2 regions of the Paraburkholderia sp. A1BS-2L genome follow, and region 1 is predicted to be linked to the other one. Evidence: riboswitches for the same ligand, from Rfam matches in the RefSeq annotation. Region 1 holds a riboswitch; the other holds the start of a gene.
What was found. A riboswitch is a leader RNA that binds a small molecule or an ion and turns the genes downstream of it on or off. The one in region 1 is predicted to bind manganese.

Region 1 (7,967 bases):
CGCACGGCAGCGCAAAGCAGGTCGAGACCTTCGTGAAGCCCGAGTTCGAAGGCCGCTACTTCGGCACGATGTGCCTGTCCGAGCCGCAGGCGGGCTCGTCGCTTTCCGACGTGGCCACACGCGCCGACTTCGAGCACGACTCGCCGCTGGGCGCGCAGTATCGGCTGCGCGGCAACAAGATGTGGATCTCGGGCGGCGAGCACGAACTCTCCGAGAACATCGTCCACCTCGTGCTCGCGAAGATTCCGGGCCCGGACGGCAAGCTCATTGCCGGCGTGAAGGGCCTCTCGCTCTTCATCGTGCCGAAATACCTCGTAAGCGAAGACGGTTCGCGCGGCGAGCACAACGACGTCGTGCTCGCGGGCCTCAATCACAAAATGGGTTATCGCGGCACGACAAACTGCCTGCTCAATTTCGGCGAGGGCACGAAGTACGCGCCGGGCGGGCGCGCGGGCGCTATCGGCTATCTCGTGGGCGAGCCGCACCAGGGCCTCACGTACATGTTCCATATGATGAACGAGGCGCGCATCGGCGTGGGTCTCGGGGCGACCATGCTCGGCTATACCGGCTATCTGCATGCGCTCGACTACGCGCGCAATCGTCCACAGGGGCGCAGCGTGGGCGCGGCAGGCAAGGACCCGGCTTCGCCGCAGATCAGACTGATCGAGCACGCCGACGTGCGCCGCATGCTGCTCGCGCAAAAGAGCTATGTAGAAGGCGCGCTCGCGCTCAATCTCTGGTGCGCGCAACTGGTGGACGAAGCGCGCGCTGCCGCCGACGACGCGGCGCGCGAGCCGCTCACGCTGCTGCTCGACCTGCTCACGCCGATAGCGAAGAGCTGGCCCTCGCAGTGGTGCCTCGCCGCCAATGATCTCGCGATCCAGGTGCACGGCGGCTATGGCTATACGCGCGAATACAACGTCGAGCAGTTCTACCGCGACAACCGCCTCAACCCGATTCACGAGGGCACGCACGGCATCCAGGGCCTCGACCTGCTGGGCCGCAAGGTCACGATCAAGAACGGCGCGGCGCTGAAGCTATTCGTGCAATGTGTGCAGGCTACGACGGACCGCGCACTGTCGAGCGGCGACAAGCAGGATGCCGCGTATGCGCGCTCGCTTGAAGCGGCGCTGAATCGTCTTGTCGATGTCACGCAAACGCTCTGGTCGGCCGGCGACCCGAGCGTCGCGCTCGCCAATGCGTCGGTGTATCTGGAAGCGTTCGGGCACGTGGTGGTCGCGTGGGTCTGGCTCGAACAGGCGCTCACCGCGCGCGCGGCGCTTGCGCGCACAAGCGGCACAAGCGAGGAAGGCGGCAAAAACGACGATGAGGCCAGCTTCTATCGCGGCAAGCTCGCCGCCGCCAAATACTTCTTCGCCTGGGAGCTGCCGAAGACGGGCGCACAGTTCGATCTGCTCGCCTCGCTCGACCGCACGACGCTCGACATGCAGGATGCCTGGTTCTAATCCGGCGGTCGTGCGCCGCTCAAAGCACTTGAGCGCCAGCAAACCTGCCCGCCGCGCTCCCCCACCTACCTGACTGGGGGGGTGTCCCCCCCGCGCGCTGTCCTTACCCTGAAAGCCGTTCTGCCCACGCCGCCAGCGCGGGCAGAGTCACATCAGAGGAGACAGACCCTGCGCCGCCCCGAACCCGCTTCGGGCCGCCTGCGGGATTTCGCGCACTACCACCAAAGTGGACGACGCATGACGCCGTATCCACGACAGGGGACACCCATGAGCTCACCCTCCGCCGTGCCCGTGGCGGGCGAATACGATTATCTGGTGATCGGCGCCGGATCGGCCGGCTGTGCCGTGGCGGGCCGCCTCGCAGACGATCCAACGGTGCGCGTCGCCGTGATCGAGAATGGCGGCCCGGACGACCATTACCTGATCTGGACGCCCATCGGCCTCGCCAAAACCGTCGTCAAGCCTGGCCCCTACAACTATGGCTACTACACCGAGCCACAGCCGGCGCTCGGCGGCCGCACCAGCTATCAGCCGCGCGGCCGGGTGCTGGGCGGCTCTTCGTCACTCAATGGCATGGTCTATATCCGCGGCCATCGCAAGGATTACGACGACTGGGCCGCGCTCGGCTGCGAGGGCTGGAGCTACGACGACGTCCTGCCCTACTTCAAGCGCAGCGAGAACAACACTCGCTTCGCCGGCACCGACAATCCGTGGCACGGCACGGACGGCCCGCTTTATGTGAACGACCTGCGTTCGCCCAATCCTTTCTGCCATCACTTCCTGCAAGCCGCGCAGCAAGCGGGCCATGCGCTGAACGACGACTTCAACGGCGCCGAGCAGGAAGGCTTCGGCTACTACCAGGTCACGCAGCACAACGGCGAGCGCTGGAACGCGGCGCGTGCCTATCTGCACCGGGGCAAGACCACGAACGGCCACTACAACTTCGGCCGTAATAACCTGGCAGTGCTGACCGGCACCCGGGCGCTGCGCCTCGTCTTCGAAGGGCGGCGCGCGGTGGGCGTGCGGGTCGTGCGCGATGGCGTGCAACACGTCCTGCGCGCACGGCGTGAAGTGATCGTGAGCGGCGGCGTATTCAATTCGCCGCAGCTCTTGCTGGCCTCGGGCATCGGGCCTGCCGCGCATCTGCGCGAAATGGGCGTCGAGGTGCTCCACGACCTGCCCGGGGTGGGCGAAAACCTCCAGGATCATCTGGACATCGTGCTCAACACGCAACTCGACAGCACCGATCTGTTCGGCGCGACGCTGCGCGGCGGCCTGCGTCTCCTCAAGGAGATCCGCCGCTATCGGCGCGAACGTACCGGCATGCTGACGTCCAACTTCGTCGAAGCAGGCGCGTTTGTGAAGAGCCGCCCCGAGCTCGATCGCCCCGACCTCAACCTTGTGTTCACCGTCGCCCTGATCGGCAATCGCAACATGGGCAGCCGACGCAAGCTCGGCCACGGCTACTCGGGGCACGTATGCGTGCTGCGCCCCGAAAGCCGCGGCGTCGTGCGCCTGCGCTCGCCCGACATGCGCGAAGCGCCGCTGATCGACACACGGCTGATGAGCGCGCCACGCGACATGGAAACGCTGATAGCCGGCATCCACATCATGCGCAATATCTTCGGGCAGCCTGCGCTGAAGAACCTGGGCGGCCGCGAAATGAAAAGCGAGAGCTTCGCCGATGAAGCCAGCGTGCGCGCTTTCGTGCGCGGTCACGCCGATTGCCTGTATCACCCGGTAGGCACCTGCAAGATGGGGCGCGACGCGGACCCGCACGCGGTCGTCGATCCCGAACTGCGCGTGCGAGGCGTGGAAAGTCTGCGCGTGGTGGACTGCTCGATCATGCCAACGCTGATCGGCGGCAACACCAACGCTCCGGCCATGATGATCGGCGAAAAGGCCGCCGACATGATTCGCGCCGCACAACGCCGGGCATAGCGAGAATATCGTCGGCAAGGCGCCGGCAGAATCTGGGAGACACACGATGCAACATCCGATCAAGCAAGAAGCCCAGCGGGCGCTGCCCGGGCCGCTTCCCGCAACCGAGGCGACCATCGCCGCGCAACAGCACGCGCTGAACGACCTGCCGCCCGACGATCCGATTGAAGTCGCCGATGCACAGCACGGCTTTATCGGCACCATAGCCGATGCGGAGATTCGCGGCGCATACGGGCAACTGATCTGGAGCCTCGCCGATTATGGCTTTCTCGACGAGCAAGCCGCGCCGCCCACCGCGCATCCCGGTCTGTGGCGCCATGCGCGGCTGAACAGGCTGCACGGTCTCTTCAGCGTGACCGAGCGCATCTATCAGGTGCGTGGCTTCGACGTTTCCAACGTGACGTTCATCGAAGGCGAGACCGGCCTGATCGTGATCGATCCGCTCACGTGCAAGGAAACCGCTGCCGCCGCGCTCGAGCTGTATTTCGCGCATCGTCCGAGGCGCCCTGTCGTGGCGGTCATCTACAGCCACAGCCATGCCGATCACTTCGGCGGTGTGCGAGGCGTCGTGGACGAAGCGGATGTCGTGGCCGGCAAGGCGCAGGTCATCGCGCCCGCTGGATTCATGGAAGAAGCGGTGTCGGAAAACGTGATGGCGGGCACGGCCATGGCGCGGCGCGCACAATTCCAGTTTGGCCATACGCTCGCGCGCAATGCCTGCTGCCAGATCGATGCGGGCATGGGCAAGAATATTCCGCGCGGCACGATCACGCTGATTCCACCGACAAAGCTGATCATGCAAATGACCGAATCGCATGTGATCGACGGCGTCGAAATCGTGTTTCAGCTCACGCCCGAAAGCGAAGCGCCCGCCGAGATGCACTTCTGGTTCCCGCAGGAGCGCGCGCTCAACCTGGCCGAGAACGGCACGCGGTCGCTGCACAATCTGTGTCCGCTGCGAGGCGCGCAGGTACGCAACGCGCAATCGTGGTCGCGATACCTGGGCGAGTCGCTGGAGCGCTACGGGCGCGAAGCCGAGGTCGTGTTCGCGCAGCACAACTGGCCGACCTGGGGCAACGAGCGCATCGTCGATTACCTGGAGGCGCAGCGGGATCTCTACAAATTCCTGCACGACCAGACTGTGCGCCTCATGAACCACGGCTTGAACGCCGTTGAAATCGCCGAGCAGATTCGCCTGCCGGACGAGTTGCGTTCGAAGTGGCATGCGCACGGCTACTACGGCGCTGTCGTGCACAACGTCAAAGCCATCTATCAGCATTACCTGGGTTGGTACGACGGCAATCCGGCTAACCTGCACGCCCTGCCTCCGGAGGCTTCCGCACCGCGCTATGTCGAGTACATGGGCGGAGCCGATGCCATGCTCGAGCGCGCGCGTCGAGATTTCGATCAAGGCGAGTACCGTTGGGTCGCCCAGTGCATGAACCACCTGGTGTTTGCACAGCCGCAGTTGCGCGAAGCGCGCGAACTGGGTGCTGCTGCGCTCGAACAGATGGGGTATCAGGCCCAATCGGCAACGTGGCGCAACGCGTTCCTGCTCGGCGCGCGCGAACTGCGCGAAGGGCGAGATGCTTCGACCGAATTCGGCAGCCGCAGTGCCGACATGGTCAGCGCGATTACCGAGGAAATGTTCTTCGACTATTTCGCCGTTCGTGTCGATGGCCTGAAGGCGCAGCATCTGAACATGCGCATTGCGTGGCGTTTCAGCGACATCGATAAGCAGTTCAAACTGAATCTCCAGAATGGGGCGTTGACGTGGTGCTACACATCGCCAAACGAACGCACCGATCTGAGCGTGACCATGTCGAGGCAAACGCTCAACCGGATCCTCTGCGGGGAAACGGGCTTTCAGGAAGCCGTACTTGCGCGCGAAATCCAGCTGGACGGCAAGGTCGAACTGTTCCGCGCCATGCTAGGGACCCTCGACAAATTCGACGGCGATTTCAACGTCGTGGAACCGTGACGCAGATGTGCCGACGAACTACGCCATGAAACGAGCCCCCTCCCGCACAACCGCATTCGTCGGCTATAATGCGCCGGTCTTAGGGGAGTAGTCTGCGTCACGCGCGATGCGTGTCGCGCCGCCGTCAACATAATTGGCACGCTGTGCCATGGCGCCGGCAGCCGTTCTTCGGCCTGACGAGACCTATGACGTCATCCTTCATACCCGGGCTGGGCGGGGGGATTGCGTCATTGGTCCGTCCGTCCAGCCCGAGGAATGCCGTTTCCCATGCACCGCTTTTCACGCCGCCACGCGATCGCAGTCGCACACCCCCGCACGACGGAGCGCTCGTCATGATCTGGACGTTCGCCCTGCTCATTGCCGCCGCCGGCATCATCTATCTATCCTGCGAAACCTTCGTCAATGCCGTCGAGTGGCTCGGCCAGAAGCTCAAGGTCACGCAGACGGCCACCGGCACGATCCTTGCCGCGTTCGGCACGGCGCTGCCCGAAAGCGTGGTCACGCTCGTAGCCGTTGCGTTCGGCACCGATCCGGCCCACAAGGAAATCGGCATTGGCGCGGCCATTGGCGGGCCGCTCGCGCTCAGCACCGTCGCCTATGCGGTGGTGGGCGTCGCGTTGCTGGCGACGGTCGCGCGCGCGGGCCGTGCAGGCGCCGGCACCGTCGACGCCGATACGCGCCACCTGCGCCGCGACCAGCTCTGGTTCCTCGCGATCTTCGTGGCGAAAATCGGGCTCGGACTCGTGGTGTTCAGTTTCAAGCCCATTCTCGGCATTGCGTTTCTCGCGGCCTACGCGCTCTATTGCTGGAAGGAGCTGAGCGACGATGGCGATGAGATCGAAGACGTGGGGCTCGAGCCGCTCAAGCTGCGTCCGCGCGATGCGGACCCGTCGCTGTTCTGGGTCCTGCTCCAGACCCTGGGCGCGCTGGTCGTGATCTTCTTCGCCTCGCACCTGTTCGTGCAGCAGATCGGTAAAGTAGGACCGTGGCTCGGCCTGAGCCCGCAATTGACTGCGCTGCTCTTCAGCCCGATCGCCACCGAGCTGCCGGAAATCATGAACGCGATCATCTGGGTGCGTCAGGGCAAGGAGCGGCTCGCGCTCGCGAACATCAGCGGCGCGATGATGATCCAGGCGACCATTCCAACCGCATTCGGCTTGTTCTTCACGCCGTGGCACCTGGGTGCGCCGTCGATTCTTGCCGCGGCCACGACGATGCTCGCCATCCTGTTCCTGCAATGGGCGTTCCGTGCGCCGCAAGTGCATAGCCGCCAGCTTACGCATGTGGGCTGGCTCTATGCGGTGTTTGCGGGCATGCTGTGGGTGATTCCGAAGTGATTGGCTTGCGGCGGTTGCGCAACACGTTGCGAAACCGCCGCCCCACGACCCTCAATGCGTCGCATGCAGATACAGATACAGCGACGCAGCCGCCACGCCGCCCAGCAGCGGTCCGAGCACGGGAATCCACGCATAGCGCCAGTCGCTGTCTCGCTTGCCCGGGATCGGCAGCAGCGCATGCATGATGCGCGGCGAGAGATCGCGCGCCGGGCTCATGGCGTAGCCCGTGGGGCCGCCCAGCGAAATGCCGATGCCGAGCACGAGCAGGCCAACCGGCAATGCATCGAGCGCGCCCAGGCCCACCTGCGGCGAGGCCAGATACAGTACGCCGAGGATCAGCACGAAGGTACAGATGGCTTCGGTCATCACGTTGTGCCGCACGCTACGGATCGCAGGCGCGGTGCAGAACACGGCGAGCTTGAGATCGGCATCGGCTTCGTTCGCGAAGTGCTGGCGATAAGCGAGCCACACGAGGAACGCGCCCGCCATGCCGCCGAGCATCTGGGCGACGATGTAGCCGCACACCTTCGACCATGCGAACTTGCCAGTGAGCGCGAGGCTGATCGTCACGATCGGGTTCAGATGCGCGCCGCTGTACGATGCGGTGACGTACACGGCCACGAACACGGCCATCGCCCAGCCCATCACGATGACGATGAGGTCGGCGCCCTTGCCTTTGGTCTTTGCGAGCAGCACGTTGGCGACCGCGCCGTTGCCTAGCAGTACGAGTATGGCCGTGCCGATGAATTCAGCAATGTATGGTGACATTCTGATTATTTCTCAGGATTCCGAAATGGACGCGAGACCAGCGCAGTGCTGGCTGCGCGGCCCTTCGGTATTGGGTTACGTTGACTCGTTCGAGTTCTTTGGCCGGATGTCGCCGCGGCGTTACTGCGTGTCGTCGGCCCAAGCCTTGGCGGCGCGCACCGCGCGCTGCCATCCCGCGCGACAGGCGTCCACCTGCGATGGCGGCATGGCGGGCGAGAAACGCTTGTCCACATGCCACTGGCTCTGCAGTTCGTTCACGCTTTTCCAGTAGCCGGTCGCGAGGCCAGCGAGATAGGCCGCGCCTAGCGCGGTGGTTTCGGTAATCCGCGGACGCACGGCATCCACTCCCAGCAGGTCTGCCTGGAACTGCATGAGCAGGTTATTGGCGCTCGCCCCGCCGTCCACGCGCAACTCGCCTACGCTGATGCCCGAATCGGCCTCCATGGCAGCGAGCACGTCGAGCGATTGATACGC
Region 2 (7,967 bases), on a different replicon from region 1:
CACGCGCCCTCCACCTATAAGATTCCGGCGATCAGCGATACGCCCGCGGCGTTTCACGTCCAGCTCTATCGCAACGAAAACGCCGAGCCCACTGTGTTCCGTTCGAAGGCCGTGGGCGAGCCGCCCTTGCTGCTGCCGTTCTCGGTGCTGCTCGCGATCCGCGAGGCAATCGGCGCGGCCGTGCCCGAGGCCCGCGAAGCCGCGCCGCTCAATGCGCCCGCCACGCCCGAGGCGATCCTTCATGCAATCGGGGCGCTCGACGCCCTGCGCGAGCACGCGGCAAGCGTGCCGGCCGCCGCCCCAACAGAAGCTGTCGTCAAGTAGGAGAACCGCCCGATGCAAGCCTGGGTCACCGACCTTCAACACCTGCTAGCGCACGGCGATGCCGCCGTGCTCGTGACCGTCGCGCGCGCCGAAGGCTCGGTGCCGCGCGAAGCCGGCACGAAGATGATCGTCACGCGCGAAGCGGCCCGTCATACGATCGGCGGCGGCCATCTCGAATGGAAGGCCATCGAGACCGCGCGCCAGGTATTGCGCGACGGCATGCGCACGCCGCATGCGCGCCGCCTCGAGCGATTCGCGCTCGGGCCGAGCCTCGGCCAGTGCTGCGGCGGAGCAGTCGTCCTTGCGTTCGAGCGGCTCGACGTCTCCGACCTCGGCTGGCTCGCCACGCTGGCCCGCCGGCTCGCGGCGGGCGCCTCGACGGTTCGTAGCGTATCATTCCGCTCCTCGCGGAATGGAGCGCCTTCCGGCACAGAAACCGACCTGACGGATGCCTCGGCGGCCGATACAGTTTTGCTTTCGGAACCCGAGCCCGGCGTGGAATCGCCCGATTGCCTGCTGTGGGACACGGGCGCGCCGGGCGATGGTAACCATCACGACGACGGCACGATGCTGCTCACCGAAACGATCGCGCCCAACGAGCGGCCCGTCGTGCTGTTCGGCGCGGGCCATGTGGGCGCGGCGCTCGTGCGCGTGCTCGGCACGCTGCCCTGCCGGGTGCGCTGGGTGGACGAGCGCGACGCCGCGTTTCCCTCGCCGGAAGCGTTCGCGGCGCTCAATGCGCCCAACGTCACGATCGATGCCAACGACGCACCTGACGAAGCCATTGACGCTGCCCCGCCGGGCACGAGCTTCATCGTGATGACGCACGATCATTCGCGTGACCTCGATCTTGCCGAGCGCATCCTGCGTCGCGGCGACTTCCTGTTCTTCGGCATGATCGGCTCGCACACGAAGCGCAAGCAGTTCGAGCACCGGCTCGCCGCGCGCGGCATCGATCCGCTGCAGATCGCGCGCATGCACTGCCCGCTCGGCGTGGACGGCATCGTCGACAAGTCGCCCGAAGTCATCGCGATCTCGGCCGCCGCGCAATTGCTGCAGGCGATCGAGGCGTCGGCGGCGGCCGCCGGCACGCCTGGGCATGCAGCCGTTGCGGTTACCGGCACGTCCGCTACCGGAACGTCCGCTACCGGCACGATCCATTCCGCGTGATGTCAACCACTGAACGCAACCGATCGATCCAACCATGACCATCACGCCCACCGTCAACCCGTTCGCAGCGCTCGTACAAAAAGCGGCGCGCGCGCCGAAGGCCGAGCTGCACATCCACATCGAAGGCTCGCTCGAACCCGAGCTGATCTTCGCGCTCGCGCAGCGCAATCACGTCGAGCTCGCTTACGAGTCGATCGAAGCGCTGCGCGCGGCCTACGCGTTCACCGACCTGCAGTCGTTCCTCGACATCTATTACGCAGGCGCGAGCGTGCTGCTCAACGAGCAGGACTTCTACGACATGACGATGGCCTACTGCGAGCGCGCGCTCGCGGACAACGTCGTGCACACCGAAATATTCTTCGATCCGCAAACGCACACCGAACGCGGCGTGCCGATCGAAACGGTGGTCGCGGGCGTCGACCGCGCACTCGCCGACGCCGAAAAACGCGGCCTCACGAGCAAGCTGATCCTCTGCTTCCTGCGCCATCTGAGCGAAGCCGACGCGCTCGCCACCTTCGATGCCGCGCTGCCGCTGTTCGCGCGCTATCCGCGCATGATCGGCGTGGGTCTCGATTCGTCGGAGCGCGGCCATCCGCCCTCGAAATTCGAGCGCGTGTTCGCGAAGGCGCGCGCGCAAGGGCTGAAGCTCGTCGCGCATGCCGGAGAGGAAGGCCCGCCCGCCTATATCTACGAGGCGCTCGATCTGCTCAAGGTCGACCGCGTCGACCACGGCGTACGCAGCATCGAGGACAAGGCGCTCGTCACGCGCCTCGCCGACACGCGCGTCGCGCTCACCGTCTGCCCGCTTTCGAACCTGAAGCTCTGCGTGTTCGACGACATGACGAAGCACACGCTCAAAAAGCTGCTCGACGAAGGCGTCGCGGTGACCGTCAATTCCGACGATCCCGCGTACTTCGGCGGCTACGTGAACGAGAACTTCAGCGCCATCATCACGGCGCTGCAGCTCGACGACCAAGAGGTGTACACGATCCTGCGCAACAGCTTCGAGGCGTCTTTCGTGACGCCCGAGGAACGCGCCGCGCTGATCGCGCAGCTCGATCGGTACTGGAGCGGCGCCGTGGCCTGATCCCGCGCAGCTCCCCAAGCTTAAGGCTTCACCCTTGATGAGGACCGGCGCGCCAGCGCCGGCCCCAGGGCTTTTGCGCGCCGCGTTTTCAGGAGCGGTGCGCATACATACGGCTCATGAACACCTGAATTTTTCGGAGACGAAGTTCCCATGACTCAATCGGCTTATCGCGCAAAACTGTTGACGTTCACCGGCGACCCCGCGCAATCGCCCGACGCTGCCGTCTTCCACGAAGACGGCGTGGTGATCGTCGAGAACGGCCGCGTGGTCGCATCGGGCGCATGGTCCGAGCTCAGCGCTCGCGTGGCTGAAGGCGCGACGGTGCACAACCTGCGCGACAAGCTGATCGTGCCGGGCTTCATCGACACGCACATTCACTACCCGCAGACCGACATGATCGCCTCGCCGGCGCCGGGCCTGCTGCCGTGGCTCGAGACCTACACGTTCCCGACCGAGCGCGGCTTCGCCAATGAAAACGTGGCGTTCGAGACGGCGCGCTTTTTCGTCGACGAACTGCTCTCGTGCGGCACGACCACGGCGCTCGTCTACTGCTCGGTGCACAAGCAATCGGCCGATGCGCTGTTCACGGCGAGCGAGTCCCGGAACATGCGCATGATCGCGGGCAAGGTCCTGATGGACCGCAACTGCCCCGAGTTCCTGCGCGACACGCCCCAGACCGGCTACGACGACAGCGCCGAACTCATCTCGCGCTGGCATAACAACGGCCGCCAGATGTACGCGCTCACGCCGCGCTTCGCGCCCACCTCGACCGAGGCGCAGCTCGAAGCGTGCGAGGCGCTCGCGAAGGCGCACGGCGACATCTTCATTCAGAGCCACGTCGCCGAAAATCTCGACGAAGTGAAGTGGGTGAAGGAACTGTTCCCGCGCCAGCGCAGCTATCTCGATGTCTACGATCATTACGGACTCCTGCGCCGCCGCGCCGTGTACGGCCACTGCATCTGGCTCGACGACGAAGACCGCCGCCGCATGGCGCAAACCGGCACGGTCGCGGCGCACTGCCCGACCTCGAACCTGTTCCTCGGCAGCGGCCTGTTCGACTTCGACAAGGCCCAGGCCACCGAGTTGCCCGTCACACTCGCGACAGACGTGGGCGGCGGCACGTCGTTCTCGATGCTGCAAACCATGAACGAAGCGCACAAGGTCGCGCGCATGGGCGGCCATCACCTGACGGCCACGCGCATGTTCTGGCTCGCCACGGCCGGCGCGGCAGCCGCGCTCGATCTCGCCGACAAGATCGGCACGCTCGCGCCGCAAAGCGAAGCCGACTTCGTCGTGCTCGACCCGCAGGCCACCCCGCTGCTCAAGCGCCGCACCGCGCGCGCCGAATCGCTCGAAGAACTGCTGTTCGCGTTCGCGCTGCTCGGCGACGACCGCGCCGTATTCGAGACCTACGCAGCCGGTACGCGCGTGCACAGCCGCGACACGGCAAAGCGTTAAAATCCCACGGCAAATCCCCATTCCAACGGCCCCGGCGAAGCCGGGTGTCGGAAAAACCCCAATGCTATAATTCGCCGTCCATTGGGGAGTAGCCGCCCCGCTCCGTGCCGCCCGGCTAGCCTTCGGGTCTTGGCGCGCGCCGCGCATGCGCAGCGGGAGCATCCGTCAACAGACTTGGCCCGCGCGGCCATGGCGAACGCAGCCTTAGTACTCAGGCCTGGCGAGACCGATGACTCATGCCCGCCGCAACAGGGCCCGGCGGGCCGTGAGTCGTCGCCCGCATTTATCTCGGCCCGAGGATCACCAACACGTGAATCACGCCTTTCTCGTCTCGACCGGCGCAGTCGCGCTCGCCGAAATCGGCGACAAGACGCAACTGCTTTCGCTCGTGCTCGCAGCGCGCTATCGCAAGCCCATGCCGATCATTCTCGGCGTACTGGCCGCCACGCTCGTCAATCACTCGGGCGCGGGCGCGCTCGGCGCGTGGCTCGGCTCGCTCGTCACGCCCTCGGTGATGCGCTGGGCGCTCGCCGTCTCCTTCGTCGCCATGGGATTGTGGATACTCGTGCCCGACAAGCTCGACGAGGGCGAAGCCACCGTCAATCGCACGCGCCTCGGCGTGTTCGGCGCCACCGTCGTCACCTTCTTTCTCGCCGAGATGGGCGACAAGACGCAGATCGCAACCGTCGCGCTCGCCGCGCGCTTTCACGACTTCTTCGGGGTGGTGGCCGGCACGACGCTCGGCATGATGATTGCCAATGTGCCTGCGATCCTGCTGGGCGACCGCTTCGCCCACAAGCTGCCGACGGGCCTGGTGCACGGCATCGCCGCCGTGCTGTTCGTGGTGCTTGGCGTGCTCGCCATCATGGGCGTGGGCGTTTGATCGTCTGTAACGCTTGAGCCGCCACTGACGCTGGCTCCGTCTACTTTGCCGGAGCGGCCGCTGCCGGTGCGGTTCCTGGCGCCGCCGCCGGGACTTCGGCCGGCGCCCCCGTGGTCTTGTCCACGGGCAGTTTCACCTGCTGCACCGAGCCGTTCTGCAGCGGGAAGTTCGACAGTGCGCTGCGCACCAGAAACGGCATGATGTGCACGAGCGAGGGATCGTCGCCCGAGGTGCGCGCGGTGACGTTATAGACTTCCTTCCCGCCCGCCTGCTCCGTGATGCGGATGCCGAGTGCATGCGAGTACACCGGATAGCTCTGGTTCACATAAGCGGGGCCCCAGGGACCCCAAGGCCCCCACGGATTGAACGGTCCCCAGTACGGAGCCGGCCACGGGTTGTAGAACACGGGCTGCGCCACCGTGACCGTGTCCATGCGGCTGCCGTAGGCGAGGCCCACGAGATAGCGCGCCTGCCGCTCGGGCACCTGGCGGAATGCGTACGAGGAGAGCCCGTCGGCAACGAGGCTCTCGTAGGTCGATTGCTCGATGCTGTGCTGCTGGTCGGGATTGCGCGTGAACGCGTAAGTGCGCGTGGCATCGCTGCCGCCTCCCCACGCGGAGAACGCGGTCACCTGGCTCGTCACATAGGTCGTGCAGCCGGACAGCGTCACGGCAAGCGCCGCCAGCAACAGCAGCGCGCGGCGGGTCCATCGGTCGGGCATCATGGTCTTCTCGTTGCAGTCGTGGCAGTGACGACAGTTCGTCGGCGCGCGGCAAGCTTGCGGTGGTCGACACCGCAGGCCCCGATCATACTGACTCGCGCCCCAGCGGGAAAGTTCGGGCCCGCTGCGCGGCGCACGCCTGCGGGCCATCTCGGACAAGCTGCGCGAGCCTTTGTACAATGGGGCGAGCGGCCGCGTCATCGTACGCAAGGCGCGGCCTCCCTATACCGCTATCCGACCCGAAGCTTCCCCGCACGAGACCATGTCCGATACCGCCACGCCTACTGTGATCCGCCGCGAAGACTACGCGCCGCCCGCCTTCCTGATCGACACCGTCGACCTCGAATTCGACCTCGCGCCCGGACACACCGTCGTCAAGAGCACGCTGCGCGTGCGCCGCAATCCCGCTGCCAAGTCCGCGCCGCACCTCGAATTGATGGGTGAACAGCTCGAATTCATCGGCGCGCAAATCGACGGCAATGCCTGCGAAAACGTGCGTGCGCACGAACATGGCCTGACGATCGAGAACGTGCCCGACGCGTTCACGCTCACGCTCACGGGCGCCAACGACCCGGAAGCCAACACCACGCTCTCGGGGCTCTACGTATCGAGCGGCAACTTCTTCACGCAATGCGAAGCTGAAGGCTTTCGCCGCATCACCTGGTTCCTCGACCGCCCCGATGTCATGTCGACCTACACCGTCACGCTGCGCGCCGACAAGACCGCGTGCCCGGTGCTGCTCTCGAACGGCAATCTCATCGAAGCAGGCGAACTGCCCGACGGCCGCCATTATGCGAAGTGGGAAGACCCGTTCCGCAAGCCGAGCTACCTGTTCGCGCTGGTGGCCGGCAAGCTCGTGGCGCTCGAAGAGCGCATCAAGACCGGCTCGGGCAAGGAGAAGCTGCTGCAGGTGTGGGTCGAGCCGCACGATCTCGACAAGACGCGCCATGCGATGGACTCGCTGATCCACTCGATCCGCTGGGACGAGCGGCGCTTCGGCCTCGAACTGGATCTCGACCGCTTCATGATCGTCGCCGTGAGCGACTTCAACATGGGCGCGATGGAGAACAAGGGGCTCAACATCTTCAATACGAAGTACGTGCTGGCGAATCCGGAAACGGCCACCGACGTCGATTTCGCCAACATCGAGGCCGTGGTCGGCCACGAATACTTCCACAACTGGACCGGCAACCGCGTGACCTGCCGCGACTGGTTCCAGCTGAGCCTCAAGGAAGGCCTCACTGTGTTCCGCGACCAGGAATTCTCGGCGGCAATGTCGGGAGGCGACGAGAACGAAGCCGCCCGCGCGACCAAGCGCATCGAGGACGTGCGCGTGCTGCGCCAGATGCAGTTCGCCGAGGATGCAGGCCCGATGGCGCATCCGGTGCGTCCTGAAAGCTACGTCGAGATCAACAACTTCTACACGATGACGGTCTACGAGAAAGGCGCGGAAGTCGTGCGGATGTATCAGACGCTGTTCGGCCGCGACGGCTTTCGCAAGGGCATGGACCTCTACTTCCAGCGCCACGACGGCCAGGCGGTGACCTGCGACGACTTCCGCCGCGCCATGGCCGACGCCAATGGCCGCGACCTCGCGCAGTTCGAGCGCTGGTACAGCCAGGCGGGCACGCCGCGCGTCACGGTCACGACGCGTTACGACGAAGCCGCGAAGCGCTATAGCGTCACGCTCGCGCAGGGCTATGCGAACGGCTCGCCGGCCGCGCGCGACACGCAGAAGGGACCGCTCCTGATCCCGTTCGCGATCGGCCTGATCGGCCCCGATGGCGCCGACCTGCCGCTCAAGCTCGAAGGCGAATCCAGCTCCAGCATGACAGCAAGCACGACGCGCGTACTCGAACTCACCGAGGCGCAGCAGACCTTCACCTTCGTCGACATCGCCCACAAGCCCCTGCCCTCGCTGCTGCGCAACTTCTCGGCGCCGGTGATCGTGGAATACGACTATGGCAACGACGAACTCGCGTTCCTGCTCGCGCACGACAGCGATCCGTTCAACCGCTGGGAAGCGGGCCAGCGCCTTGCCACGCGCGAGTTGCTCGCGCTGGCCGCACGCGCCGCCACGCGTCAGCCGCTCGCGATGAACGATGCGCTCATCGACGCGTTTGGCCGCGTGCTCAACGACGCTTCGCTGTCGCCGTCGTTCCGCGAACTCGTGCTGATGCTGCCCTCGGAGACCTATCTCGCGGAGCAGATGGCGGAGTCGAATCCCGCCGCCGTGCACGCCGCGCGCCAGTTCGTGCGCAAGGGCCTGGCCGCGGCGCTCAAGAACGCATGGCTTGCGGCCTACGACGCCAACCTCACGCCGG

Region 2: another riboswitch for manganese. It lies ahead of P5W98_RS10500 (TMEM165/GDT1 family protein); the one in region 1 lies ahead of P5W98_RS31125 (sodium:calcium antiporter).

What each region holds. Positions count from the first base shown of each region.
Region 1 covers NZ_CP120431.1:273,433-281,399, reverse strand. The annotation lists gene P5W98_RS31140 (acyl-CoA dehydrogenase) at 1-1,466, shown strand, start outside; gene P5W98_RS31135 (GMC family oxidoreductase) at 1,734-3,407, shown strand; gene P5W98_RS31130 (alkyl/aryl-sulfatase) at 3,454-5,388, shown strand; yybP-ykoY riboswitch at 5,459-5,636, shown strand; gene P5W98_RS31125 (sodium:calcium antiporter) at 5,721-6,725, shown strand; gene P5W98_RS31120 (MIP/aquaporin family protein) at 6,777-7,493, opposite strand; gene glpK (glycerol kinase GlpK) at 7,614-7,967, opposite strand, start outside.
Region 2 covers NZ_CP120428.1:2,316,794-2,324,760, forward strand. The annotation lists gene xdhB (xanthine dehydrogenase molybdopterin binding subunit) at 1-324, shown strand, start outside; gene xdhC (xanthine dehydrogenase accessory protein XdhC) at 337-1,494, shown strand; gene P5W98_RS10490 (adenosine deaminase) at 1,529-2,581, shown strand; gene guaD (guanine deaminase) at 2,732-4,039, shown strand; yybP-ykoY riboswitch at 4,111-4,258, shown strand; gene P5W98_RS10500 (TMEM165/GDT1 family protein) at 4,350-4,922, shown strand; gene P5W98_RS10505 (DUF4136 domain-containing protein) at 4,963-5,646, opposite strand; gene pepN (aminopeptidase N) at 5,906-7,967, shown strand, end outside.